Regions from separate parts of the Halovulum dunhuangense genome, predicted to be linked through region 2. Evidence: riboswitches for the same ligand, from Rfam matches in the RefSeq annotation. Region 2 holds a riboswitch; the other holds the start of a gene.
What was found. Region 2 has a riboswitch for thiamine pyrophosphate ahead of thiB (thiamine ABC transporter substrate binding subunit). Riboswitches for the same ligand answer to the same signal wherever they lie in the genome.
Positions count from the first base shown of each region.

Region 1: it holds a riboswitch for thiamine pyrophosphate, as region 2 does, so the genes downstream of both, thiM (hydroxyethylthiazole kinase) here and thiB (thiamine ABC transporter substrate binding subunit) in region 2, are expected to answer to the same signal.

Region 1 covers NZ_JABFBC010000001.1:1,332,144-1,346,248, forward strand. Annotated here, with positions in the region: gene HMH01_RS06560 (VWA domain-containing protein) at 1-1,689, shown strand, start outside; gene HMH01_RS06565 (AGE family epimerase/isomerase) at 2,059-3,243, shown strand; gene HMH01_RS06570 (medium chain dehydrogenase/reductase family protein) at 3,261-4,271, opposite strand; gene HMH01_RS06575 (CPBP family intramembrane glutamic endopeptidase) at 4,268-5,134, opposite strand; gene HMH01_RS06580 (3-oxoacyl-ACP reductase) at 5,224-5,988, opposite strand; gene thiD (bifunctional hydroxymethylpyrimidine kinase/phosphomethylpyrimidine kinase) at 6,012-6,800, opposite strand; gene thiE (thiamine phosphate synthase) at 6,797-7,408, opposite strand; gene thiM (hydroxyethylthiazole kinase) at 7,405-8,247, opposite strand; TPP riboswitch at 8,311-8,410, opposite strand; partial or broken gene HMH01_RS06600 (bile acid:sodium symporter family protein) at 8,439-9,332, opposite strand; gene HMH01_RS06605 (trans-3-hydroxy-L-proline dehydratase) at 9,663-10,709, opposite strand; gene lhpI (cis-3-hydroxy-L-proline dehydratase) at 10,722-12,398, opposite strand; gene HMH01_RS06615 (4-hydroxyproline epimerase) at 12,401-13,402, opposite strand; gene HMH01_RS06620 (NAD(P)/FAD-dependent oxidoreductase) at 13,415-14,105, opposite strand, start outside.
Region 2 covers NZ_JABFBC010000001.1:508,200-522,304, forward strand. Annotated here, with positions in the region: gene HMH01_RS02455 (class I SAM-dependent RNA methyltransferase) at 1-465, shown strand, start outside; gene HMH01_RS02460 (haloacid dehalogenase type II) at 443-1,126, opposite strand; gene aroC (chorismate synthase) at 1,133-2,245, opposite strand; gene HMH01_RS02470 (MFS transporter) at 2,395-3,579, shown strand; TPP riboswitch at 3,610-3,715, shown strand; gene thiB (thiamine ABC transporter substrate binding subunit) at 3,757-4,746, shown strand; gene HMH01_RS02480 (thiamine/thiamine pyrophosphate ABC transporter permease ThiP) at 4,722-6,302, shown strand; gene HMH01_RS02485 (thiamine ABC transporter ATP-binding protein) at 6,286-6,987, shown strand; gene HMH01_RS02490 (SulP family inorganic anion transporter) at 7,052-8,326, shown strand; gene HMH01_RS02495 (cytochrome c1) at 8,377-9,177, opposite strand; gene HMH01_RS02500 (cytochrome b) at 9,201-10,517, opposite strand; gene petA (ubiquinol-cytochrome c reductase iron-sulfur subunit) at 10,533-11,093, opposite strand; gene HMH01_RS02510 (TrmH family RNA methyltransferase) at 11,269-11,730, shown strand; gene dxs (1-deoxy-D-xylulose-5-phosphate synthase) at 11,747-13,675, opposite strand; gene HMH01_RS02520 (polyprenyl synthetase family protein) at 13,738-14,105, opposite strand, start outside.

The DNA of each region.
Region 1 (14,105 bases), 820 kb from region 2:
GTCACCCCTGCGGTTCCCGAACCGTCCGGCGGACCCGACCGCGACCGCGCCGTGACCCTTGCGCCCGGCACGCCCGTCCGCTCCTCGGTGGTGCTGGAGCGTAACGAGGACTGGTGGCGCATCGTGGTTCCAGACGGCCCGCCGCAGGAACTCTCGCTCGCATTCGCCGGCGCGCCCCTGGAGGTGGAGGCCGAACTGGCCGACGCGACCGGCGCCGCCATCCCGCTTGCCTTCGAGCAGGACGCGCAGGGCACCACCGGCCGCGCGGTGCTTGCGCCCGGGGATCATTTCCTGCGGATGTTCGAGCCGCCCCGCTCGGTCGTGATCGCCTGGGACACCTCGGGCAGCGTCGCGCCCTATATCCCGCGCACGCTGGCCGCGGTGCGCACCTGGGGCGCCTCGCTGCAACCGGGGCGCGATGCGCTCCAGCTTCTGCCCTTCGGCAGCCCGGTGATCCTGCCCGATTTCGCCGACACACCCGAGGCGTTGGCGCCGTGGCTGCGCGAGTTGCCCTCGACCGGGTCGAGCGATGCCGAAGGCGCGATGCGGCTGGCCGCCGAGGCGCTGCGCGGCCGCCGGGGCGCGCGCGGCGTGGTCATCATCACCGATGCCGAGACCAGCGCCGACCCGCAACTCTGGCCGCAGCTTCTGGCCGCGCGGCCCAGGGTCGTGTCGCTGTCGATCGACAGCGACAGCCGCCAGAATGCCGCGATCCTGATGGACTGGGCCGCCATGAACGGCGGCCGCTTCCAGCGCGTCGTGGGGCCCTTGGGCCTGGCCGACGGGCTCGACATGGCGGCGGCGCTCTTCCGCGCGCCCAAGCCCTATGCCCTGGCCGCGACCCTGGCCCCCTACGCCGAGCCCGAGGGCATCGCCACCCTGACCCTGGCCGAGGCAGAGGCGCCCGCGGCCACGCCCACCGGCGCGATCGAGGTGATCCTCGACGCTTCGGGATCCATGCTCCAGCGGCTCGACGGGCGGCGGCGGATCGAGGTGGCCCATGACGCGCTTGCGCGCCTCGTGCGCGAGACGCTGCCGCCCGGCACCCCCTTCGCCTTCCGCGCCTTCGGCCTGCAAGAGGACAGCTGCCGCACCGAGTTGCAGCTGCCGCTCGCGCCCCTCGACCCCGCCACGGCCGAGGCGGCGATCCGGGGCGTTCCGGCCGTCAATCTCGCCCGCACCGCCATAGCCGACAGCCTGCGTGCCGCCGCCACGGATCTTGCGGGATCGACCCCGCCCCGGGTCATCGTGCTCGTCACCGACGGCGAGGAAACCTGCGAGGGCGACCCTGCCGCCGCGATCGAGACGCTGCGCGCCTCGGGGCTGGATGTCCGCGTCAACATCGTGGGCTTCGCGATCGACGATGCGGGCCTTGCCGAAAGTTTCCGCTCCTGGGCCACGGCCGGGGGCGGGGCCTATTTCGACGCCGGCAACGCCGCGGCGCTGGATGCGGCCATGACCGGCGCGCTGACGCCGCGCTTCGACATCCTGCGCCGCCATCCGGACGGGCGGATCGAAGCCGTGGGCAGCGCGGCGCTCGGCGACACGGTCGAGGTTCCCGCAGGCACCCTGATCCTGCGCCCCGCCAGCGCCGCCACCGGACCGGAGATCGAACTGCGCCTCGCCCCCGACGCTGCCGCGACCCTCGACTACCGCGCGGGCAGGGGCCTGAGTGCCCGGCCCGGCTGAACGGGCGCATCCCGGACCGCACGGCGCGCCCCGCCGCCCCTGGGCGGGCTGGTCCGGCCCCTGCCGGTCCCGCGCCAGCGCCACGAAACCCGGGGTCCGGATCGGCGGCCGCCGGGGCGATCGTCTTCCCTCCCGCAACCGGGGCATGGCCATGACAGCTCCAGGTCCGCGCGATGTTCCCGCATCCGGCCGTCTTCGATAACATCGCCCCAGGCCCGTGAAGGAAGATGCCCCGACCCAAGGTGAAGCGCCCGTGACCCGCACCACCCAACCCACGCCAGTCGAGCGGCTTGCGAAACGCCGTTCCGCCCGGCCCCGCCCCGCCGCTGTGGCGCGCGACCGCGCCCGCACCACCCCGGAGGACCCCCGATGACCGACACCGCCCGCCTGCTTGGGGACGCCCGCGACCAGATCGACTTCTTCCGCCGCAGCCTGCGCGCGGATGGCGGCTTCGACGTGCTGGGCTGGGACGGCACGTCCATTCCCGGCGTGGCGCAGGAGTTGCACGGCACCACCCGCCTGGTCCACTCCTTCGCGCTGGGCCACGCGCTGGGCCTGCCCGGCTGCACCGACATCATCGATGCGGGCATGGATTTTCTGTGGAACCACCACCGCGATGCCCGGCATGGCGGCTATGCCTGGTCGGTGCCCCGCGATGGCGCGCCGGGCGATACGACCAAGCTTGCCTATGGCCATGTCTTCGTGCTGCTCGCGGCCTCCAGCGCGCGTGCCGCGGGCCATCCCGACGCCGCGCGCCTGCACGCCGATATCTGCGAGGTGATCGACCGGCATTTCTGGGATCCCGACCACCGGCTTCTGCGCGACGAGTTCGCCGCCGACTGGACGCCGTTCTCGACCTATCGCGGGATGAACGCCAACATGCACGGCGCCGAGGCCTTTCTCGCCGCGTTCGAGGCGACCGGAGAGCGCGCCTTTCTCGACCGCGCCGGCGCCATCCTCGACTTCTTCATCGGCCAGGTGGCCCCGAGCCACGGCTGGCGCCTGCCCGAGCACTACACCGCCGACTGGCAGGTGGACCCGGATTACGCGGGCAACCCCATGTTCCGCCCCGCCGGCACCACCCCCGGCCACTCCTTCGAGATGGCCCGCCTCCAGCTTCAGCATTGGGACCTGTCGGGCCGCCCCGACACCGGCGCGCCGGACCGCGCGCGGGCGCTTGTGGACCGCGCGCTGGCCGACGCCTGGGCGTCTGATGGCGGCATCGTCTACACCCTCGACGCCAAGGGCCGCCCCGCGATCCGCGACCGCTACTGGTGGCCGGTGACAGAGGCCATCGGCGCCATCGCCTCCCTGCGCAAGCTTGGTCCCGATCCCGCGCTCATGGCATGGGAGGCCCGTCTCCGGGCCTTTGCCGAGGCGCATTTCATCGACAAGGCGCGGGGCGGCTGGTTCCCCGAGATCGACGCGCAGGGCAAGCCGGTCGAACGCCAGTTCCACGGCAAGCCCGACATCTACCACGCGCTTCAGGCCTGCCTGATCCCGGCCGTGCCGGGACTGTCGCGGCTGATCGACGGGGTGCGCGGCCTTCGCTGAGGGCGGCCCCTCAGGGGTCAGGGGTCGCTTACCCGCAGCACCAGCTTGCCCGCGACCGCGCCGGCCTCCAGCCGCGCATGCGCCTCGCGCACCTTCGAGAGCGGCAACACCTCGGCCACGACCGGCGCGATGCGCCCCTCGGCCAGCATCCCGAACAGCGCCGCCAGATCGGCGCGGAACCACTCGGGATGCCGCCGCCGCATGGCGCCGATGGAATAGAAGGCCGTCGCGTGGCCGTTGGGCAGCCAGTCCCAGATCTTCAGGCGCACGAAATCGACGGGGATCGACCCCTCCCGCCCCAGCACCTCGTTCTGGAAGCCGAAGGCGACCAGCATGCCGCCCGGCTTCAGCGCGTGCAGCGACCGCGAAAGGCTTGCGCCGCCCAGCGGATCGAACACCGCATCGACCCCGCCGCCCACAGCTTCAAGCAAGGCTCCCTCCGGCGCGTCCGCCGCGACCGGGATGCCGCCAAGCCTGCGGATCAGGCCGTGCTTTTCCGTCACGTCGCTGCCGAAGGCCGCGATCCCCGCAGCGCGCGCAAGCTGCAACATCATCGTGCCGACCGCGCCGCCCGCACCGTGGATCAACAGCCGCTGCCCCGCCTGCATCCGCGCGACCCGGTGCAGCATCTGCCAGGCCGTCACCCCCGACAGGATCACGCCCAGCGCCGCCACCTCCCCCACGCCGTCCGGCACCGCCGTCAACCGCTCCTCGGGCAGGCACAGGTATTCGCCCTGCGCGCCGATGGTCGTCAGGTCCGCCACCCGCGCCCCCGGGGGAAAGCGCGTCGCCCCCGGCCCGGTGGCGTCGACGACGCCCACCATGTCGTAGCCCGGCGTGAAGGGCGGCCTTTCCGTCACGTCCGGGTACATGCCCTTGCGGATCATCACGTCGGTAAAGGCGGCGCTGCTGACCAGAACGCGCACCCGCACCTCGCCCGGCCCCGGCGCGGGGATCGCGGCCACGGTTTCCAGTTCCAGCACCTCCGGCCCGCCAAGGCCGGTCTGCCTGACGCGGGTCCAGCTCATCGCAGGGTCTCCCTCTCTGGCATGACGCCGGCCACGCCGCGCGCGGGCGGCAGGACCTGCGTCACCGCCCCCGCGCGTCCGAACATCGCCGCCCGGTTCCACCACAGGACGATCCCCGCGACGCCGGCAAGGATCCAGCTGTCCCAGGGCTGGGCGTCGGGCCAGAACGGGTTGATCAGCTGCCAGTGAAACAGCATCGGCCACATCAGGCTGCCGCCGGTCCGGTTCAGGATCGGCGTGACCAGCACCGCAAGCGCCACGTTGCCCACCAGGAACGGCAGGAAATCCCACTCGGCAAAGACCATCCCGGCAAGGTAGAAGACCGGCAGGTGCCACAGCCCCCAGACCGCCCCGACCAGCGCCCCCGCAAGGGCCGGCGCCATGTGCCGCTGAAGGATCGGCTGCGCAAGCCCGCGCCAGCCGAATTCCTCGACCGGCCCGAGAAACAGCATCATCGCGAGCAGCCCCAGCATCGGCCCCGCGCCTTCGGGCGGCAGCGGCGCAAGCGGCGGCCCGCCCTTCAGGGCCGAGCCTGCGACGAAGACCAGCGGCAGGCCGATTGCCGTGAACGCCACCCAGCCCCATGGACAGCGCCACAGGAACAGCCGCAGGACGAAGGCACGCAGCCCCGCCACCCCCCGCAGGCCAAGAACCAGCGCAAGCGCCGCAAGCGCCGGCGACCAGGTCGCCACGAAGAATACCGGATGCCCGCCATGAAGCGGCCCCAGCCAGGCCGTGGCCGTCCCGGGGGCCACGACATAGGCGCCGATCAGCGCCCATGTGACCAGGAAGGTCAGCCCCAGGAAGGGCACCACCGCCCAGGACGGCAGGTCGGAACCCGCCCCGCGCCTTGCCTCCGCCATGCGATGCCCCCCCTTCACGCGGGGAACCATGCACGGGGCAGGGCGGCCGGGCCATGATCCCGGTCAATCCCGGCGCGCGCCGCAATCCCTCAGCCGAAGACCAGCCCGCCATCCACGATCAGGTTCTGCCCCGTCACCGCCCGCGCCCAGGGCGAGGCGAAGAACAGCACCGCATCGGCCATCTCGGCGGGCGTGGTCACACGGCCCAGCGGCGTCTGGCCGGCCACGATGTCGAACACCGCCTCGGGCGTGGCAGCACTCGCATCCGTCGTGCGCAACAGCCCTCCCGAGACCATGTTCACCGTCACCCCCAGCGGCCCCAGCTCCTTTGCCGCGGTCCGGGTCAGCGCCAGCAGCGCCCCCTTGGCGGCGGTGTAGTCGTGATAGGGCACCACCGGGTTCTGCACCAGGTTGGTGCCGATGGTGACGACGCGGCCGAAGCCCTGCGTCTCGAAATGCGGGCGGACCGCCTGGATCAGCGCCAGGGCGCCGCCCACGGCGGTGCGGGTCTGCGCCTCGATGCCGGCCCAGTCCAGCCGGTCGAGATGCGGCCGCGCATCGCCGTCGAAGCTGAAATCCGCCAGCGCGTTGTGCACCACCACGTCGGGCGGGCCCAGCCGCGCGCCGATCTCCGCCACCATCCCGGCCACTTGCGCCGCGTCCGTCACATCCGCCTGAAACGCCGCCGCGCGCGGCCCGAGCTCGCTGGCCAGCGCCTCCGCCTGCGCCCCGCTCCGGCGGTAGTTGATCGCCACCCGCGCCCCTTCTCGCGCGAAGGCGCGCGCGATGGCCGCCCCCAGCCCGCGCCCGGCGCCCGTCACCAGCACGCAAAGATCCCCGATGTCCCTGTTCATGTCCCGCTTCTCCTGTTCCGCAGTCACAGATGGAAATGATTGACCGGCCCGTGGCCGCCGCCGACCGCCAGCCGGTCCGCGCCGGCGATGGCGTCGCCCAGCCAGTCCTTCGCCCGGCGCACCGCCTCCTCCAGCCGCCGCCCGTGGCCCAGCTCGCAGGCCAGCGCCGCCGAAAGCGAGCAGCCGGTGCCGTGGGTGTTGGCCGTCGCGTGGCGCGGCCCGTCGAGGCGGATGACCCCGGATGGCGTCACCAGCAGGTCCGGGCTGCCCGCGCCTCCCAGATGCCCGCCCTTCATCAGCACCGCCCGCGGCCCCAGCGCCAGCAGCCGCCGGCCCTGGTCCGCCATCGTCTCCGGATCCGCCGCCTGACGCTCGCCCAGCAGATCCGCCGCCTCGGGCAGGTTCGGCGTGAGCAGCCCCGCCATTGGCAACAGCGTCCCGCGCAGCGCCGCCACCGCCGCCGCCTCCAGCAGCCGGTCGCCGCCCTTGGCGACCATCACCGGATCCAGCACGACGGGCGCCTCCAGCCCCGCCAGCGCACGCGCCACCGCGGCGATGATATCGGCGCTGCCCAGCATCCCGATCTTGACCGCGTCGATGCGGATATCGGCGCGGATGGACGCGATCTGCGCCTCGACCAGTGCCGGATCGACCAGCGACACCGCCTGCACGCCGCGCGTGTTCTGCGCCGTCAGCCCGGTGATCGCCGCCATCGCATAGCCGCCCCTCGCGGAAATCGCCTTGATGTCCGCCTGGATGCCCGCGCCCCCCGAGGGGTCGGACCCCGCGATGCTCAGGATGTTGGGGATCATGCCTGCCTCCATTCCGCGACCAGCGCGCGGGTTGCGTCCTCGGGCGCCGCGGCCCGCACCACGGCCGAGACGACCGCCATGCCCGCCGCCCCCGCCGCCTTCACCGCCGCCGCGTCGCCCGGGCCCAGCCCGCCGATCGCGACCGCCGGCACACCTGCGCGCGCCACGATGGCGGCCAGCCCGTCAAGGCCCGTGGGCGCGGCGTGATCGGGCTTCGTCGCCGTCGCCCGGACCGGCCCCGCGCCGACGTGATCGACGCAACCGGGCACCCGGCTTGCCTGCGCCACCGTCTCGACCGACAGGCCCAGCAGCCGGCCAGCGCCCAGCCGCGCCCGCGCGGCCACCGGGTCGCCGTCGCCCTGGCCGATGTGCAGCCCGTCCGCGCCGGCCGCCAGCGCCACCTCCAGCCGGTCGTTCACGATCAGCTTCACGCCCAGCGGGCGCAACTCGGCCACCAGCGCGCGCGCAAGCGCCACCAGCTCCGCATCGCTCGCCCCCTTGTCGCGCAACTGCACCGCCCAGGCCCCGCCGCGCGCCGCGGCGCGGGCCTGCTCGATCACCGGCAGGGGGGCGGCGGGATCGGTGATGACGTAGACCGGCCCGATCATGTCACGCTTGTCCGCGCGCCTTCGGACGCGACGCTCACCTGCGCGCCTTCGGACGCGACCCTGACCCGCGCGCCTGCATCCAACGCCTCCGGCGTCTGCGCCGCCAGCGCATCCAGGAATGCCGGCTGGAAACTGCCGGGCCCCCCGGCCGCCCGCGCCGCCACCTCGCCCGCCAGCCCGTAGCTGGCCAGCGCCGCGGCCGTCGCCTCCAGCGGCCCGGCGCCCACGCAATAGGCCGCGATCACCCCGTTCAGCGAACAGCCCATCACCGTGACCCGCGCCATCAGCGGATGGCCGTTGGCGATGCGGTAGCCGCGCGCGCCGTCGGTGACGTAATCCTCGGGCCCCGACACCGCGACCACCCCGCCCGTCTCGCGCGCAAGCGCCTGCGCGGCCTCCATCGCCGCCTCCACGCTGTCGCCCGCATCCACGCCGCGGGCCTTGCCCGACAGCCCCGCCAGCGCCAGGATCTCGGACGCGTTGCCGCGCACCACCGTGGGGCGCAGCGCCAGCAGCCGCCGCGACAGGTCCTGCCGGAACCGCGTCGCACCCACGCCCACGGGATCGAACACCCAGGGCCGCGCGTTCGCGTTCATCACCGAAGCCGCGTCCTCCATGGCCGCGCCCCAGTCGGGATCGGCGGTGCCGATGTTCACGCTCAACGCCTGCGCAAGGCCGGCGAATTCGCCCACCTCCTCGCGCGCATGCACCATGGCGGGCGACGCGCCCACCGCCAGCAGCACGTTGGCCATGACGTTCATCGCCACGAAATTCGTGATGTTGTGGACCAGCGGCGCGGTTTCCCGCATCCGGGCCAGATGACTGCCTGGGTTTTCCATCGCTCTTCCCTTTCCGCGGCGGAGAGAGAGGCGATGCAGGAGCAGGGCCAGGACGGGGCGCAGGCTCGTCGCACCGAGACTCCCTACGCCAGCATGATCTGGTTCAGGTTCGAAGGGTGCTTCTCAGCCCGCGCGGTCCGCGCGGACGCCCCTGTCCGGTGCCCGCACCAGACCGCGCCCGCGGGAAAGTGTCAAGGGTGCAGCGCCCTGCGCCGGGCATTCAGCGCGGCGAAGGCGCTCGCGCTCAACAGCATCCAGATCCCGTAAAAGGCGGCCGGCGTCAGCGCCATCGCCGGCAGGCCCAGCAGCACCGCCAGCGTCAGCGCGGTGGGCGTGCTCTGCAACCCGCATTCCAGGCTGAGCGCCCGCGCCTGCGGCGGCTCCAGCCGCGCCATCCGCGCCGCGATCAGCGCAAGCGCCATGGCCGACAGGTTCAGCGCCAGCGCCAGCAGCCCCGCATCGCGCAGCGCCCCCTCCAGTTCCGCCCGCGCATCGACCAGCGACAGCGCCAGAAGCCCGCCCAGCAGCAGCGCCGCCATGCGCAGCACCCGGCGGCCATGCCGCGCGACCAGATGCGCCAGCCGGACCCGCGCAAGCACCCCCAGCGCGACCGGCACCACCACCAGCGCGAAAAGCGTCAGCGACAGGACCGGAAAGGACAGATCGCCCGCGATCTCCAGCCCCAGCACCGCCTGGGCCAGCGCCAGGATCGTGGGCACCGTCACGAAGGCGGCCAGCGTCATCGTCGCGGTCAGCGTGATCGACAGCGCCGTGTCGCCCCCGGCAAGCCGCGTGAACAGGTTCGACGTGACCCCACCCGGCGACGCCGCGAGCAGCATCACCCCCAGGCCCAGTTCCGCGGGCAGCGGCACCGGCCACGACAGGATCAGCGCCAGGCCCAGCGCGGGCAACGCCAGCCCCTGAAGACACAGCCCCAGCACCAGCGCGCGGGGCCGCGCCAGCACGCGCCGGAAATCGCCCAGGCGCAATTCCAGCCCCAGCCAGAACATGATCCCGAACAGTCCCAGCGGCAGCCCGATGTCCAGCAATGTCCGCACGGCTTGCGATTGCCTCCCGTCACCCTCGTGCGGGAAGGAAAGGGCAGGGGGCGGGTCGCGTCAAACAGTTCTGCAACATTCCCGTGGCAAAACCGACATGTCGCCGCTGCGGGTCCGATGAGCCGGGCGGCGGCTTCTCACCAAATCCGACCCAACTCTCCGGCCCGGTCTTTCCGGGCCGGGGCTTTTTCGGGCGGGACCGGCGCTGCGCTGCGCTCGCCCCGCGCATCGCCCGGCGGAAAAGACGCGCCGCCGGGCCGGTCCGGCGGGGTCGCTGCCGGGCGCTGATGCCCGACGAAGTGCCATACGCGTGCCATACGCGTGCCATACACTTTCCAGACGCCTTCCAGGCGGCTGTCAGCGGCCCCCCCGCCAGGGTCCGGCGCCCCAGGTATCCGACAGCCGATAGCCCCCGGGCCACGGGTCCGAGGGGTCAAGCATGTGCTGATGGATGCCCGTGATCCAGCCCCGGCCCGAGATCTCGGGCAGGATCGCCGGGCTGTCGCCCACCACCGCCTCGCCCAGGATCCGCCCGGTAAACGTCGAGCCGATAAGGGAAATTGCCGTCAGGCTCTGCCCCGTCCGCATCTGCCCCCGCGCATGCAGCACCGCCATCCGCGCCGACAGGGCCGTGCCGGTGGGCGAGCGGTCGACCTTGCCCGGCTGGATCGCCACCGCCGCGCCCGCGCGCAGGTCGCCCCCGTCCTGCCGAACCGGCCCCGCGAACAGGCAGAACGAGATATGCCGCCAGTCGGGATTCTCCGGATGGACAAACCCCAGCTGCTCGTTCGCGGCATTGGTGATCGTCACCCCAAGCCCCGCGATATCGCGCGCCTCGTCGGGGGTCAGGGCAAAGCCAAGTGCTTGGGAATCCACGAAAACGAAGCTGTCCCCACCATAGGCGGTGTCCACCTTCAGCGTGCCCAGCCCCGGCACTTCCAGGTCCGCGTCAAGCCGTGCCGCGAAGCTCGGCAGGTTCTGCACGAAGATCCGCTCGGCCTTGCCGCCCCGGCATTCCGCGCGCACCCGCACCAGCCCGCCGGGTGCTTCCAGCGTGATCTCGGTAACGGGTTCCACCATCGGCAGGATGCCCGCATCCAGCAGCACGGTCGCCACGCAGATCGAGTTCGACCCCGACATCGGCGGCGTGTCCTCGGGCTCCATGATGATGAAGGCGGCATCCGCGCGCGGATCCTTGGGCGGCACCAGCAGGTTCACATGGCGGAACACGCCCCCGCGCGGCTCGTTCAGGACGAAGTTGCGCAAGGTGCCGTCGCGCGCGATCCAGCGGCTCTGCTCCCACAGGGTGTCGCCCGGCGGCGGCGTCACGCCGCCCACGATCACGTCGCCCACCTCGCCCTCGGCATGGGCGGAAATGACGTGGATGGTCTTTGACGATCGCATCGGATTATCCTTTCACGCCAACCAGTTGGGCATGTTTTCCGGTGCCCGGCCGGTGCGCGCCGTCTCGGCGCATTGGGCCAGGTTTCCGAACCGCATCCGCCGGCCCGTCAGCCCCGGGCCGTAATGGGCGTACTTGCCGGAATTGGTCATCACGACCTTGGCCGTCGGCGGGAACACCGGCTCAGAGATCGAGCACCAGCACAGATCCGGCACCACCTTCACGCCGAAGTCCATCAGCCGCGCCAGGGTTCCGTCGCGCGCCATCGCGGCCAGCGTCGCCCGGCCCACGGTCAGGATCACGTCCGTCCCGGGATTGCGCGTGCCGGTCAGCAGGTCCGCCAGCATCCGGCACTCATGGGCGGAGGCGTGGGGGCTGCCGATCGCCACCAGGTCCACCGCGTCGGGCGCCTCGTTGAACCCGGCCCAGAGGGTGCGGAAATCGGCAAGGGCCACCTCTGCCGTGTCCGCATCCTCCACCGGCGCCAGCCCCGCCTCGGGGGTGTGGCCCGCCACATGCAGCATCGGCGCGGCGGATGTCGTGCCGAAGGCCGCGCACAGCGCCTTTAGGTCGTCCTCTGTCGGCGAGAGCCCCTCGCAGCCCGCGATCAGCGGCACCCGGTCGGGCGCGGCCTGGCCCACCAGCCAGCCCAGCATCGGCCAGAAGGCGTCATCCACTTCTGCCGGGGCGGCGACCCGGATCACCCGGCGGGGGCGGCGGTTTTCCGGCAGGTAGACGCCGGAATGGGGCGCGCGGCCCGTGAGGGCTATGAAAAGATCCAGGAAATCCGGGTGCTTGACCGTGCGCGCGCCCAGCACCGAGTTGGCATAGATCACGGCATTGGACTCGGACCAGCCGATATCCTCGCCCGGCTTCGGCGCGTTCTCCAGCAGGTAGGGCGCGCAGGTGAAGCTGGGCGCGGCCCCCATCGCGACATAGGCATCCGCCAGCCGGCTGGCCGGCCCGCCGAAGCTGTCGGGCACGCCTTGGCCACGCCAGTTCTCGTGATCGACAGAGATCGCGTTGGTGGTCGTGGGCACCACCACCCGCCCGCCAAGTGCTGCCATTTCCTCGGCAAAGCGCAGGTTGGCGGGGCTTGCGTAGATGCAGCCGTCGATATGTACCCGCGTCACGTCGCACAGCCGCGCGGCGCCCTGGTTCGCGGCCATGGCGATCAGGATTTCCATGGCAAGCTGCGCTGCGCGGCCATGCGCGCCCGCAAGATAGGCGCGGTCGCTTTCGGTCAGGTCGAGCGCGGCAGCGGCGGGGGGCGCGAGGGGGATCTCCGTGCCATCCGCGATCAGCGTGTCGGCGGTGATCCGCACCCGCTCGGCCCGCGCCACCTGCGCAAAGGCGGCATGCGACAGGCGCAGCACCGGAAAGCCCCGGCCGAACAGCCGGTCGGCGACCATCGCGCCCAGTGTCAGCACGTCCTCGGCCTCGGCGAAGATCAGGGCGGCCGGGGCGCGGCCGTTCAGCGCCATGTCGAGGATCACGCCGCTTCCGGTGCACGACCCGCGGCTGGTGGGCATCATCAGCACCTTGCCCGCGACGCTGGCGCCGTGCAGCGGGTGGTGGGTGTCGATGACCCGCGCGGTGGCCGGATCGACCCCGCCCCAGAAGCTGAGCCCTTCGCCGGTGGCAAGCACCTGGCCCTCGGCCTGCCCGGGAAGAACGCTTTGCGCCGTCATGTTCATTTCACCACGAAGCCATGCGCGAAGGGGTCGCGCTCGTCTATGAAGATCGTGTTGTAGCCGGTCATACGCGCCCATCCGGCGATGGACGGGATGATCGCGTCGCGCCCGGCGACAGTGGCCGCCGCCTCGACCCGTCCCTTGAAGATCGAGCCTATGATGCTTTCGTGCCAGAACTCGTCGCCCACCTTCAGCTTGCCCCTGGCCGCAAGCTGCGCCATGCGCGCCGAGGTGCCGGTGCCGCAGGGCGAGCGGTCGATCGCCTTGTCGCCGTAGAACACCGCGTTGCGGGCATGGGCGCCGTCGACCGTGGGCGCCCCGGTCCACAGGATATGCGACAGGCCCCGGATCGCGTCATGCTCGGGGTGGACGAAGTCGTATTTCGCGTTGAGCGCCGCGCGCAGTTTCGGGGAATGGCCGATCAGCTCGGCGGCAGTGAAATCGGCCATGTCGCGGAAGTTCTGCTGCGGCTCGACGATGGCGTAGAAATTGCCGCCATAGGCCACGTCCACGGCGATCTCGCCCAGGCCTTCCACCTCGGCGGTCAGACCCTCGGCGTAAAGGAAGGCGGGGACGTTGGTCAGGCGCACTTCCTCGACGAAGCGCCCCTCCTGCCGGTAGGCGATGTCCACCTTGCCGGCGGGCGTCTCGATCGACAGGCGACCCGGTTCGCGCGGGGTGATCAGGCCGTTCTCGATCCCCATGGTGATCGTGCCGATGGTGCCATGCCCGCACATTGGCAGGCAGCCCGAGGTTTCGATGAACAGCACCGCCACGTCGCAATCGGGGCGCGTGGGCGGATAGAGGATCGCGCCCGACATCATGTCGTGCCCGCGCGGCTCGAACATCAGGCCGGTGCGGATCCAGTCGAATTCGCGCAGGAAATGTGCGCGGCGTTCCAGCATGTTGGCGCCCTGAAGGCGCGGCCCGCCGCCGGAAACGAGGCGCACGGGATTGCCGCAGGTATGCCCGTCGATGCAGGAGAACGTATGGGTGGCCATGATGGACCTCGGTCAGAAACGGTGGGGTGCGTAGGGGGTCATGTCGATGCCGGGCGCGCGCCCCGTCAAGAGGTCGGCCACGATCTCGGCGGTGCCGGCGGACTGGGTCAGGCCCAGATGGCCATGGCCGAAGGCGCATATCACGTCCGGTCTTGGCTTGAGCGGGCCGATTGCGGGCAGGCTGTCGGGCAGCGAGGGGCGGAAGCCCATCCATTGCGTGCCGCCCGTGGTCCTGAGACCGGGCAGGAAGTCTGTCGCCTTCTTCAGCATCGCGTCGGCGCGGGCGTAGTTCGGGGGCAGGTCGAGCCCGCCCAGTTCCACAGCGCCCCCCACGCGGATCCCGGTGGACAGCCGCGAGACAACGAAGCCGTGCCCGCCAAAGGTGATCTGCGTGCGCAGGTCGAACGCATCCACGGGCAGGGTGGTGTTGTAGCCGCGCTCTGTTTCCAGCGGTATCCTGACGCCGGCAGTCCGTGCCAGCCGATGCGAGAAGGCGCCGGCGGCCAGCACGATCCTTTCGGCCTGCATGACCCCGGTGGCGGTCTGCACGCCGCCCGGAACCAGCGCCGTCGCCTCGGCGACGACGATCTGGCCGCCCCGCGCGCGCACCTGTTCGGCCAGCGCCAGCGTGTAGTCGCGCGGGTCGGTGACGGACCACCAGCCCGGGGTGAAGGTCGCGTGGGTGAAGCGCGGCGCGAGGCCG
Region 2 (14,105 bases):
CGCGACGCGGTGGGCGATGCCGGGCGGATCGCCGATCTGTTCGCGGGCTGCGGCACCTTCGCGCTGCCGCTGGCCGAGCGGGCAGAGGTGCTGGCGGTCGAGGGCGATGGCGGAATGCTGGCGGCGCTGGAAAAGGGCTGGCGCGAGGCCGAAGGGCTGAAGGCGGTCCGGATCGAGACGCGCGACCTGTTCCGCCGTCCGCTGGAGCCGCTGGAGTTGCGCGGCTTCGATGCCGTGGTGATCGACCCGCCGCGCGCGGGATGCGAGGCGCAGGCGGCGCGGCTGGCGGCATCGCGCGTGCCGGTGATCGCCGCCGTGTCCTGCAACCCGGTCACATTTGCGCGCGACGCGCAGGCGCTGGTGGCGGCGGGCTACAGTCTTGACTGGGTGCAGGTGGTCGACCAGTTCCGCTGGTCGGGCCATGCGGAACTGGTGGCGCGGCTCAGCCGAACAGTTGCCGGCTGAGCGCCGGGAAGTCTGACGCCACCACATCCCAGTCCTGCGCGGGCCCGAGGTCGGACTGCCGATCCGGGCCGTATTCCATGGGGCGCGGCACGAAGGCAGTGGCAAGCCCGGCTGCCCGCGCTGCCTCCAGGTCGTCGTTGTGCGCGGCGACCATCATCACACTCTCGGGCGCCAGCCGCAGCGCCGCGCAGCTGGCAAGATAAACCCCCGGCCTGGGCTTGTAGTCGCGCGCGATCTCAGCCCCGAGGATGCAGTCCCACGGCAGCCCGGCATGGCGCGCGAGGCGCGTCATCAGCGCGATCGAGCCGTTCGAGCAGGGGGCGATGATGGCATGACCGCGCAGGTCGTGAAGTCCCGGCACCACGTCGGGCCACGGATCCAGCCGTTCCCACGCACGGTTCAGCCCGTCGCGGTCCGGCACCGCCAGCCCGAAGCGGCCCAGCACGAGGTTCAGGTTCTCGCGGTGCAGGTCGTCCAGCGCGACATAGTCGCGGTTGCCAGCCCGGATCCGCTCCATCGCCGGCTGGTATTCGCCCCGCCAGGCATCGGCCAGCGCCAGCGCGTCGGCACCCGGCAGCACGGCGGCTAGTTCCCGCGCGATGCAGGTGCGCCAGTCCACGCAGGTGCCGAAGACATCGAAGATCAGCGCCTCGGGCCGCATCAGGCGTCAGTCGCCGACGCCGATCACGCCCTGGTTCACGCCGACATGCCCGCGATGCAGCAGGATGTGGTCGAGCAGCACACAGGCCATCATCGCCTCGCCCACCGGCACAGCGCGGATGCCCACGCAGGGGTCGTGGCGGCCCTTGGTGACGATCTCGGCGGGCTCGCCTGCCTTGGTGATGGTCTTGCGCGGGTTCAGGATCGACGATGTCGGCTTGACCGCGAAGCGCAGAACCACGTCCTGCCCGGTGGAAATCCCGCCCAGGATACCGCCCGCGTGGTTCGAGCTGTATTGTGGCTGGCCGTCGTTGCCCATGTAGATCTCGTCGGCATTCTCGATGCCGGTCAGGCCAGCGGCGTTCATGCCCTCGCCGATCTCGACGCCCTTCACGGCGTTGATCGACATGGCGGCGGCGGCAAGGTCGGTGTCGAGCTTGGCATAGATCGGGGCGCCCAGCCCCGCGGGGACGCCCTGTGCCACCACCTCGATCACGGCACCGACGGAGTTCCCGGACTTGCGCAGCGCATCGAGGCTTTCGGCCCAGCGCGCGGCGGCGTCGGCGTCGGGGCACCAGAAGGGGTTCTGCTCGATCTGCTGGAAGTCGAAGAGGCTGCGGTCGATCCCGTCGCGGCCCATCCGGACCATGTAGCCGGCGATCTTCAGCCCCGGCACAAGCTGCGCCAGCGCCGCGCGGGCAAGCCCGCCGGCGGCAACCCGTGCGGCCGTCTCGCGCGCCGAGGAGCGGCCGCCGCCCCGGTAATCCCGGATGCCGTATTTCTGGAAATAGGTGATGTCCGCATGGCCCGGGCGGAACTTCTCCATGATCTCGGAATAGTCCTTGGACCGCTGGTCGGTGTTCCGGATCATCAGCTGCACCGGCGTGCCGGTGGTGACCCCTTCGAACACGCCGGACAGGATCTCGACCTCGTCGGCCTCGCGCCGCTGGGTCGTGTACTTGTTCTGCCCCGGCTTGCGCCGGTCCAGCCAGTGCTGGATCTGCGCCGCGGTGATCGGCACCCCCGGCGGCACCCCGTCCACCGTCGCGCCGAGCGCGGGCCCATGGCTTTCGCCCCAGGTGGTGACGCGGAAGATGTGGCCGAAGGTGTTGAAACTCATTGCATGGCTCCGGGCGGGTGGTTGCGCTTGGGTGTAGCGCAGAGGCCGACGTCAGGAAAGCCTTGGCTGTCCCGGACGGCGGGACTAGATCAGATCCAGGCGCCCATTCCGGCGCACAGGCATGGCCCGCGGGGCCGGAGACAATCGTTATGGCATTTCAGGATCACGCAACGCCCGGGCAGATCCCGGCCTTCGTTCTGCCGCTTCTGCTGGCCTGCGCGACGCTGACGGTGATGGCCGGGGCCACCATCGCCCCGTCGCTGCCCGGGCTTCTGGAGCATTTCCGCAGCGTCCCGGATGCCGCCACGCTGGTGCCGCTGATCCTTACGGTGCCGGGGCTGGCGATCGCGATATCCGCGCCGCTGTGCGGCGTGCTGGTGGACCGGATGGACCCGCGCAAGGTGCTGCTGGGGTCCATCCTGCTTTATGTCGGGGCCGGAAGTTCGGGCCTGTGGCTTGACGGGCTCATGCCGATCCTTGCCGGAAGGGTGCTGCTGGGGCTTGCGGTCGGTGGGGTGATGACCGCCTCGACCACGCTGATCGCCAACATCTTCACCGGGCCCGAGAGGGGCCGGGTGCTGGGCTACCAGGCCTCGGCCATGGGGTTCGGCGGCGTGATCTTCATCCTGGGCGGCGGGCTTCTGGCGGATGTCAGCTGGCGCGGGCCCTTCGCGATGTATCTTGTTCCGCTGGTGCTGCTGCCGCTGGTGTTCACCACGCTTCCAGCCCCCACGCAAGGAGGCGAAGGCGGCACCGGCGACGGCGGGCGCTTTCCGGTGGCTCTGGCGCTGCCGATCTATGCCAGCGCCTTCGCGGCGTTCCTGATCTTCTACATGATCCCGACGCAGTTGCCCTTCCTGATCGAGGATCTGGGCGCGGCCCGCGCCTCGACCGCCGGCTATGCCATCGCGGCGATCACGCTGGTATCCGCCACCGTATCGGCATTCTTCGGGCGCATCCGCGCGCGGCTGTCGCCGCTGGCGATCGGCGCGCTGGGCTTCGGCCTGCTGGCGCTGGGCTATGCGCTTCTGGCAGGGGCCGGCACGCTGGGCGTCGTGTTCCTGCTGGCGCCGCTGGTGGGCGCGGCGCTGGGCGTCGTGATGCCCAACCACATGACCTGGCTGATGGGGCGCGTCCCGCCGCAGATGCGCGGACGCGCCAGCGGGTTCATGACGATGTCTATCTTCCTGGCGCAGTTCCTGTCGGCCTTTGCGGGCGCCGCGCTGGTCGGCGCAGGGGGGCTGGGCGGCGCGTTTCTCGGCATGGGGGCCGTGTCGGGGCTGGTCGCGCTGGTCTATGTTGCGGCGATCGCCCTGTCCCGACGCGCCGCTTGACGCGGGCGGGGGCCGGGACATACACAGGCACGCACGACCTCGGGGTGCCCTGTCAGGGCTGAGATGCGGGTGAACCCGCGAACCCGTCGAACCTGAACCGGATCGTACCGGCGTAGGGAAGGTGAGACAGGGATGAAACCTCCACCTGCCTTTCGCCGCAGCAACTGGAGGATGCCGATGCTTCGCCTTTCCCTCTCGGCTGTGGCCCTGCTGACCGCAAGCGCGGCGGCGGCGCAACAGCCTGTCCTGACCGTCTATGCCTATGACAGCTTCACCTCGGAATGGGGGCCCGGCCCGCAGGTCGAGGCTGCGTTCGAGGCGGAATGCGGCTGCGACCTGCAACTGATCGGCGCGGGCGATGGCGCGGCGCTTCTGTCGCGGCTTCGGCTGGAAGGGCCGAACACCCAGGCCGACGTTGTGCTGGGGCTCGACACCACGCTGACCGCGATGGCGCGCGAGACGGGTCTTTTCGCGCCCCATGGCATCACGCCCGAGGGGCTGACCCTGCCCGTGGACTGGGACGACGCCGACTTCCTGCCCTTCGACTGGGGCTATTTCGCCTTTGTCCACGACACCACCACCCTGCCCAACCCGCCCGAAAGCCTGGCGGAACTGGCGGCGTCCGACATCAGCGTGGTGATCCAGGATCCGCGCAGCTCTACCCCGGGGCTGGGCCTGCTGATGTGGGTGAAGTCGGTCTATGGTGACGAGGCGCCCGCCTTCTGGGAGGCGCTGGCGCCGCAGATCGTGACCGTGACCGCCGGCTGGTCCGAGGCCTATGGCATGTTCCTCGAGGGCGAGGCGGACATGGTGCTGAGCTACACCACCTCGCCCGCCTATCACCTGATCGCCGAGGAGGACGACAGCAAGGCCGCCGCCGCCTTCGACGAGGGGCATTACATGCAGATCGAGGTGGCCGGGAAACTTGCTTCGACCGACCAGCCGGAGCTGGCCGACCGCTTTCTCGCCTTCATGCTGAGCCCCGCCTTCCAGGAGATCATTCCCACGACCAACTGGATGTACCCGGCGGCCCTGCCGGCGGGTGCGTTGCCCGAGGGGTTCGAGCGCATGATCACGCCCGCGACGGCGCTGCACCTGCCGTCCGAGGAGGTGCCCGCGCTGCGTGACGAGGCGCTGGCCGAATGGCTCGCCGCGCTGGCGCGCTGAGCGCCTCGACGCTGCTGACCGGGGGTCCGGTGCTGGCACTCGTGCTGGCGCTGGGCCTCGTGCCGGTGATCGTTCTCGCAGGTCTTGATGGGGCCGGCACCCAGGCGCTGGGGCCTGCCGACTGGGCGGCGATCCGCTTCACCCTGGTGCAGGCGACGCTGTCGGCGGCGATCAGCTGCGCGCTGGCGGTGCCCTTTGCCCGCGCACTGGCGCGGCGCAGCTTTCCGGGCCGAAGGGCGATCGTGGCGCTTCTGGGCGCGCCCTTCCTGCTGCCGGTGATCGTTGCGATCCTCGGCCTGCTTGCCGTCTGGGGGCGCGCCGGGGCCGCAAGCGACCTGAGCCGCGCATTCGGAGGCCCGGTCCTGTCGATCTATGGCCTGCCGGGCGTTCTGCTGGCGCATGTCTTCTTCAACGTGCCGCTGGTGACGCGGCTGCTGCTTCAGGGCTGGCAGGCGATCCCGGCCGAGCGGTTCCGGCTGGCGGCCCAGCTTGGCATGGGGCCGGGTGCCGTGTTCCGCCTGCTGGAGGTGCCGCTTCTGCGCGCCGTTCTGCCCGGCGCTTTCCTGCTGGTGTTCCTGCTGTGCATGACCAGCTTTGCCGTCGCGCTCGCGCTGGGGGGCGGGCCGCGCGCCACGACGATCGAGCTGGCGATCTATCAGGCGCTGCGCTTCGATTTCGACCTGGGCCGGGCGGCGCGGCTGGCGCTGGTGCAGTTCGCCCTGTGCGGTGCCGTCGCGGGGCTGGCCCTGTGGCTGGGCCGGCCCGGCGCCTTTGGCCGTGGCATGGGCCGCTTCCGCCGCCGCTGGGATGCCCCGGGGGGCGCGGTGCGGGTCTGGGACGGTACGGTGATCCTGCTGCTTCTCGGCTTCCTGTTGCCCCCGATGGGGTTCGTTCTGGGCCGTGGTGCTGCGGCGCTGGTTTCCGGTCCGCCGTCTGGCCTGTGGGAGGCGACGGGCACCAGCCTTGCCCTTGCGATCTGCTCTGCCATTGGGGCGACGCTTGCGGTGCTGGCGCTCGCCGGGCTGATCACCGCGCTGCCACGGGGTCGTGGCGCGGTGGTGGAGGGCATCGGCCTTCTGATGCTGGCGGCATCCCCCTTCGTGATCGGGACCGGGCTGTTCGTGCTGCTGCGCCCTGTCATCGATCCCTTTGCCTGGGCGCTGGTCATCACCGGCGTGATCAACGCGGCGATGAGCCTGCCTTTCGGCCTGCGCGCGCTGGTCCCCGCCATGGCCGCCGCCCGGGGAGAATATGGCCGGCTGGCGGACAACCTGGGGATCACCGGGCTTGCCCGGCTGCGGCTGGTGACACTGCCCCTGATCCGTGGGCCGCTCGGCTTTTCCGCCGGGCTGGCGGCGGCGTTGTCGATGGGGGATCTGGGTGTGATCACCCTGTTCGCGCCCCCCGGGGTCGAGACGCTGCCGCTTTACATGTACCGGCTGATGGGGGCCTATCGCATGGATGACGCGGCAGGGGCGGCGCTGTTGCTGCTGGTGCTCAGCCTGGCGGTATTCTGGGTCTTCGACCAGGGAGGGCGCGATGGATCTGCGGCTTGAGGGGCTGCGCCTGACATGGAGCGGCTTTTCGCTCGAGGCCGATCTTGCCGTGCCGGAAGGCGACTCCGTGGCCGTGATCGGGCCATCGGGTGCGGGGAAATCCACGCTGCTGGCGCTGATCGCGGGGTTCGAGGCGCCGGACACCGGCCGCATCCTGTTCGGGGGCGACGACCTGACCGCGACCGGCCCGGCCGCAAGGCCCGTGACGATGGTGTTCCAGGACAACAACCTGTTCCCGCATCTCAGCCTGTCTCGGAACGTGGGACTTGGCCTCGATCCGTCGCTCAGGCTTGACCGGGCGGGTTGGGCGCGGGTCGAGGCGGCATTGGCGGAGGTGGGGCTTGCGGGACTGGGGGATCGCAAGCCGGGGCAGCTTTCGGGCGGTCAGCAAAGCCGCGCGGCGCTGGCCCGCGCCTTGTTGCGCAACCGGCCCATCCTGCTGCTCGACGAACCCTTCGCGGCGCTTGGACCGGCGCTCAGGCGCGAGATGCTGGACCTGGTGGCCCGGATCCGGGCCGAGCGGGGCATGACGCTTCTGATGGTCACGCACGACCCGGAGGATGCGGCCCGGATCGCGGCGCACACGATCTTCCTTGCCCATGGACGTGCGGCGCCGCCCGCGCCGACGCGGGCCCTGCTGGCCGATCCGCCCCCTGCGCTGGCTGCATACCTGGGTTCCGATTAGCCTGCTTGCCGGCTTGCCCGTCGATCTGCGATGCTTTCCCCCGGCGCTGTCTTGGGGAGGGCGCATGCTCAGACCGAAGATCCTGACGACCCTGCGCGACTACAGCCTGCCGCTGTTCCTGTCGGACCTTGGCGCGGGCATCACGGTCGCCATGGTGGCGATTCCGCTCAGCATCGCCATCGCCATCGCCTCGGGGGCAGAGCCGGCGCAGGGGCTGGTCACTGCCATCGTGGGCGGTTTTCTCATCTCGCTTCTCGGCGGCAGCCGGGTCCAGATCGGGGGACCGACGGGCGCGTTCATCGTGGTGGTCGCGGCGGTCATCGCCGAACATGGCTATGCCGGGCTCGTGACCGCGACGCTGATGGCCGGGGCGATCCTGCTGCTAGCGGGGCTGTTCCGGCTGGGAAGCCTGGTGCGTTTCGTGCCCGAGGCGGTGATCAACGGCTTCACCATCGGTATCGCCGTCATCATCGCCGCGGCCCAGATCCGGGATCTGTTCGGGCTTTCGGTAGAGACAGTTCCCGCCGCATTCCTTGAAAAGCTGCCCGTGCTCTGGGCCGCGCGGGACAGTGTCGACCCCGTGGCGCTTGGCATCGGGCTGGCGGCGCTTGTCTCCATCGTGATCCTGCGCCGCGCGATGCCGCGCTTTCCCGGGCTTCTGCTGGCGGTCGCCGGTGTCTCGGCCATCGTCGCGCTGGCCGATCTGCCGGTGGCAACGATCGGGTCCAGCTTCGGTGCCCTGCCCGACCGGCTGCCGATGCCGGGGCTGCCCGATCTCTCGCCCGCCCGGCTGGTGGAGCTGTTGCCGTCGGCGCTGGTGATCGCCTTTCTGGCCGGGGTCGAATCGCTGCTGTCGGCGATGGTGGCGGACCGGATGATCGGTGGCGCGCATCGGCCCAATGCCGAGATGATGGCACAAGGCGCGGCCAATATCGGCTCTGCCCTGTTCGGGGGCCTGCCCGCGACCGGGGCCATTGCCCGGACGGCGACCAATGTGCGCGCAGGCGGCAAGACGCCGGTCGCAGGGCTGGTGCATGCGCTGGTCATCCTGGCGGTGATGATGCTGGCGGCGCCGCTTGCCGCCTATCTTGCGATGCCGGCGCTGGCCGCGGTGCTTGTGCTGACGGCCTGGAACATGAGCGAGCCGCACAAGTGGCGCGGCTACATGGCGGCCCGACCGGGCGATCGCGGGCTGCTTGTGGTCACGCTGCTGCTGACCGTTCTGGTCGACCTGACGGTCGCCATCGGCGTGGGCGTCGCCGCGGGCCTTGCACTGCGGCTCAGGCGTCGTGGTGTGCCGGAAGCGGACTGGAGCGAGCGGGACATCCGCGACAAATAGAAAAGGGCGGGATCGATGTCCCGCCCTTTCCCGGTTGCCGCGTGGCCGGATCACTCTGCCGGGGCGTTTTCCTTACGGTGCTTGACCGGGGCCCAGAGCTTCTTGTTGGACAGGTACAGAAGCACGGTCAGAAGGCCGAGGAACAGCACGGCCGTGATCCCGGCGGTCTTGCGCGCCTCGAGCTTCGGTTCCGCGGCCCACATCAGGAAGGCGGCGACGTCCTGCGCCTGCTGTTCCAGCGTTGCCTCGGTTCCGTCGGCATAGACCACGTCATCGCCCCAGAGCGGCTGGGACATGGCGAAGTAGCCGCCATAGGCCTCGTTCTCGTAGAGAATGACGCCCGCCTGCTCCTGCTCCTCGCCGGTGTAGCCTGCCAGGACCGATGCGATGTATTCCGCGCCACCCATGCCGTTGACCAGCTGGCTGATGCCGGTGCCCGCGGGGCCATGGAAGCCCGCGCGCGCCTTTGCCATCAGGCTGAGGTCGGGCGCGTTCGACAGGGCCGAGCCGGGGAAGTAGTCGGTCGGTATCGCCGGCCGCTCGTCACCGGGAAGCGCCTCGGGCCCGGTATCGGGCACGAAGAAGTTCTCGGCATAGGCGCGGACCTCGGCGTCGGTGTAGCCCAGATCCTCGAGCGCGCGGAACGGCACGTATTGCAGGCCGTGGCAGCCCGAGCAGATCTCGGTATAGACCTGAAGGCCGCGCTGCAGCTGGTCCTGGTCGTAGGAGCCGAACGGCCCCTCGAAGGAGAAGGCGTAGTCGGTGACGTGGCCCCCGGTCCCCGCCGCGAAGGCAGAGCCCGCGGCGAGGGTGACGGCGGTGGCCGCCGAAAGGATGAAGGTCTTCTTCATGGCTCTAGTCCTCTCTCGCCAGCTCATTCCGCCGGTTCCGGCTTGTAGTGGCGGTTGAAGTCCTGCTCGATCGTCTCGGGCTGCTCCAGCGGCTTCTCGATGACGCCCAGCACCGGCAGGATCACCAGGAAGTAGGCGAACCAGTAGGTCGAGGCGATCAGCGAGATCGTGGCATAGGGCTCTTCCGCCGGCATCGCGCCACACCACATCAGCAGCATGAAGTCGGCCACGAGGATCCAGAACCAGATCTTGAACTGCGGGCGGTAGCGCCCCGAACGCACGCTCGACGTGTCGAGCCACGGGGCCGCAGCCATCACCGCGATCGCGCCGAACATCGCCACCACGCCGAAGAACTTGGCGTCGATGATGCCGCCGGTGATGAAGCTGGTGAACTGGACCAGCCACACGTCGGCGGTGAAGGCGCGCAGGATCGCGTAGAAGGGCAGGAAGTACCATTCCGGCACGATATGCGCGGGGGTCGCCAGCGGGTTCGCCTCGATGTAGTTGTCCGGGTGGCCCAGGTAGTTCGGCATGAACGCCACGATCGCCGCGAAGACCGCCAGGATGAGGGCCAGCGCGAACAGGTCCTTGATCACGAAATACGGCCAGAAGGGCAGCGTGTCCTTCTTCGCCTCTTCCTTGGAACCGCGACGCACTTCCACGCCGGTCGGGTTGTTGTTGCCCGTCGAATGGAACGCCCAGACGTGCACGATCACCAGGCCCAGGATCAGGAAGGGCATCAGGTAGTGCAGCGAGAAGAAGCGGGTCAGCGTGTAGTTGTCCACGGCAGGTCCGCCCAGCAGCCAGGTCTGGAGCGCCGGGCCGACGCCCGGGATCGCGCCGAACAGGCCGGTGATCACGGTCGCACCCCAGAAGGACATCTGCCCCCAGGGCAGCACATAGCCCATGAAGGCGGTGCCCATCATCAGCAGGTAGATCAGCATGCCAATGATCCAGGTGATCTCGCGCGGGGCCTTGTACGAGCCGTAGTAGAGACCGCGGAAGATGTGCAGGTACACGGCTATGAAGAACAGCGATGCGCCGTTCATGTGAATGTAGCGCAGCGCCCAGCCGCCGTTCACGTCGCGCATGATGTGCTCGACCGAGGCGAAGGCCAGATCGACATCCGGCGTGTAGTGCATCACCAGGACGATGCCGGTGACGATCTGCAACACAAGGCAGAACACCAGCACGATGCCCCAGATCCACATCCAGTTGAGGTTCTTGGGCGTCGGGATGGTCAGCGTCGAATGCAGAAGGCCGAGGATCGGCAGGCGGGTTTCGACCCACTTCTCGGCGTTCGTCTTCGGCTCGTAATGATCGTGCGGAATACCACTCATCTCTCTCGCTCTCCCTTAGCCGAGACGGATGACCGTGTCGGAAATGAATTCCGCCTGCGGCACCGGAAGGTTCGTGGGTGCCGGGCCACGGCGGATGCGGCCCGAGGTGTCGTAATGCGACCCGTGGCAGGGGCAGAACCAGCCGCCGAAATCGCCGGCCTCGCCAAGCGGCACACAGCCGAGATGGGTGCAGACGCCGATCATCACGAGCCACTCGCCCGCCTCGTCCAGGCTGCGGTTCTCGTCCGCGGCAGAGGCTTCTGCGGGCAGGTTGGCGTTCGCTGCCAGCGGGTCGGGCAGGTCGCCCAGATTGACGTCGCGCGCGGCGGCGATCTCTTCTTCCGTGCGACGGCGGATGAACACGGGCTTGCCCTGCCACAGCGCGGTGATCTGCTGGCCCGGCGCTACCGCGCCGACATCGACCTGGATAGAGGCCATGGCCTGCACATCCGCGCTGGGGTTCATCTGGTTGATGAGCGGCCAGACGGCGGCGCCGACCGTGACCGCGCCGGCCGCCCCGGTGGCGACGTAAAGAAAGTCGCGGCGGGTACCGGTATCTTCTTCGACGTGGGACACGCGATATCTCCATTGGTGTCAATTCTTCGGCTTGCCGCCGGGCACCCAAGCACATAGATGCGCAAAGCCGGGGGCCTGGCAGGTCACCCGGCTACCTAATCCAACACCCCGCGCGGGTCCAGCGGACTTTGCGCCGCAGTTTCGGGCCGGTCGCGCGCCCGTGACCCGGAAGGACATGCAGAACCCCCCGCCCATCCGCCTTGCGGCCTATCAGCCGGACATCGCGCAGAACCTGGGCGCGATGATCCGGATTGCCGCCTGCTTCGGCCTGCCGCTCGACGTGATCGGGCCCTGCGGCTTTCCGTTCTCGCTGCGCGCGCTGCGCCGCACTGCCATGGATTACGCCCGGATCGCGGATGTGACGGACCATGACGACTGGGCAGCGTTTCGGTCCGCGCAAGAGACGCGCCGCCTGGTGCTGCTCAGCACGAGGGGCGCGGTGCCGCTGTGGGATTTCGCGTTCAGACCGGGCGACACCCTGCTGGTGGGACGCGAGAGCGCGGGCGTCCCGGCCGAGGTCCACGCAGCCGCGGATGCCGCGGTGGCGATTCCCATGCCGGGCGGCGGCCGGTCGCTGAACGTCGCGGTAAGCTGCGGCATCGCCGCGGCAGAGGCCTTGCGCCAGCTGCGCGGCTGAAGCCGATTCGCCCGCCTCAGGCCCGGCGCGCGCCGATCCGGGCGACGCCCATCACTTCCAGAACCTTCGCCTCGATATCGGGGGCGTTGAGCTTCGCGATGGCATACATCGATGCCGGGCTGTCATGGTCGATGAAGGTGTCGGGCAACACCATCGAGCGGAATTTCAGCCCGTGGTCGAAGATGCCTTCCTCGGCCAGAAGCTGGGCGACATGGCTGCCGAAGCCGCCGATGGCGCCTTCCTCGATGGTGATGAGCGCCTCGTGGTGGCGGGCAAGCTGAAGGATCAGCTCGCGGTCCAGCGGTTTGGCGAAACGCGCATCCGCGATGGTCGGGCGGATGCCACGCGCCTCCAGCGACTCGGCGGCGACGAAGATCTCCTGCAGGCGGGCGCCGAAGTTCAGCAGCGCAACGCCATTCCCCTCGCGCATCAGGCGGCCCTTGCCGATTTCCAGTGGTGTGCCGGTTTCCGGCATCTCGACACCGACCCCCTCGCCCCGCGGGAAGCGGAAGGCGGACGGCCGGTCGTCGATCGCGGCGGCGGTGGCGACCATGTGCACAAGTTCCGCCTCGTCCGCTGCGGCCATCACCACGAAATCGGGCAGGTTTGCCAGGTAGGCGGTGTCGAAGCTGCCCGCATGGGTCGGCCCGTCGGCGCCCACAAGCCCGGCGCGGTCGATCGCGAAGCGCACCGGCAGGCGTTGCAGCGCCACGTCATGCACGACCTGGTCATAACCGCGCTGGAGGAAGGTGGAATAGAGCGCGCAGAAGGGTTTTAGGCCGCCCGCCGCCATGCCCGCGCAGAAGGTGACCGCGTGCTGTTCCGCGATGCCCACGTCGAAGCAGCGGTTCGGGAAGCGTTCCGCGAACAGGTTGAGCCCGGTGCCGTCCGGCATCGCGGCCGTGACCGCGGTGATCAGCGGATCGCGTTCGGCCATCCTGATGAGGGACTGGGCGAAGACCTTGGTGTAGCTCGGCGCGTTCGACGGCGCCTTCTTCTGCTCGCCCGTGATGACGTCGAACTTGGCCGTCGCATGCCCCTTGTCCGAGGCGCGTTCGGCCGGGGCATAGCCCTTGCCCTTCTTGGTCAGCGCGTGGATCAGAACGGGGCCGTCGGCCCGCATCTTGACCGTGCGCAGAACCGACAGAAGCTGGCCCATGTCGTGCCCGTCGATGGGGCCGACATAGGAAAAGCCCAGCTCTTCGAACAGGGTGCCGCCCACGGTGACGGATTTCACCAGTTCCTTCGCCCGGCGCGCGCCTTCCTGGAAAGGCGGCGGCAGCAGGCTGATCGCGCCCTTGGCGGCGGACTTGAATTCCTGGAACGGCGCGCCCGCGTAGAGCCGCGAGAGATAGGTGGACATCGCGCCCGTGGGCGGGGCGATCGACATCTCGTTGTCGTTCAGGATGACGATGAGCCGCTTTTTCAGGTGGCCGGCATTGTTCATCGCCTCGTAGGCCATGCCGGCGGACATCGACCCGTCGCCGATCACGCAGATGACGTCGCCGATGCCGTAATCGGGCGATCCGCCCAGGTCGCGCGCCACGGCGAAGCCAAGCCCGGCCGAGATCGAGGTCGAGGAATGGGCCGCCCCGAACGGATCAAAGGGGCTTTCGGTGCGCTTGGTGAACCCCGACAGCCCACCTCCCTTGCGCAGGGTGCGGATGCGCTCGCGCCGGCCGGTCAGCACCTTGTGCGGGTAGCACTGGTGGCTCACGTCCCAGATCAGCTTGTCCTTGGGAGTGTTGAACACGGCGTGGATCGCGACGGTCAGCTCGACCACGCCCAGCCCGGCGCCCAGGTGGCCACCGGTCTCGGACACGGCAGAGATGGTTTCCGCTCGAAGTTCATGCGCCAGCTGCGACAGCTGCGCGTCGCTCAAGCCCCGCATGTCGGCGGGTGTCTGAACCTTGTCGAGGAGCGGAGTGTCAGGGCGGATTGTCATTCTCTCTCTCCGGGCATCGTGTCCTTCCCCGGCTTCGCGGGCGGTAACGCCCGGAAATGCCTTCAGTTATTCCGGCTGATCGCGAATTCCGCCGCAAGGCGAAGGTTCTCAGCCGCAGAGCCGTAGGGACTCAGAGTGTCACATGCAGTTGACACCAAGTCACGCGCTTTCTTGCGCGCCCCCTCCAGTCCCAGAAGCGAGACGAAGGTGGCCTTGCCGGCGGCCCCGTCCTTGTGGGTCGCCTTGCCCATGTCGGACGCTTCCGCCGTGACGTCCAGGATGTCGTCCTGGATCTGGAAGGCGAGGCCGAGTTCCGCGGCAAATTTGACCAGGTTCGAGACGTCCGACTTGCCGAGAATCGCCCCCGCCTCGCAGGACCAGCCGATCAGCGCGCCGGTCTTGAGCGCCTGCAGCTGCGCCACCTGCTCGA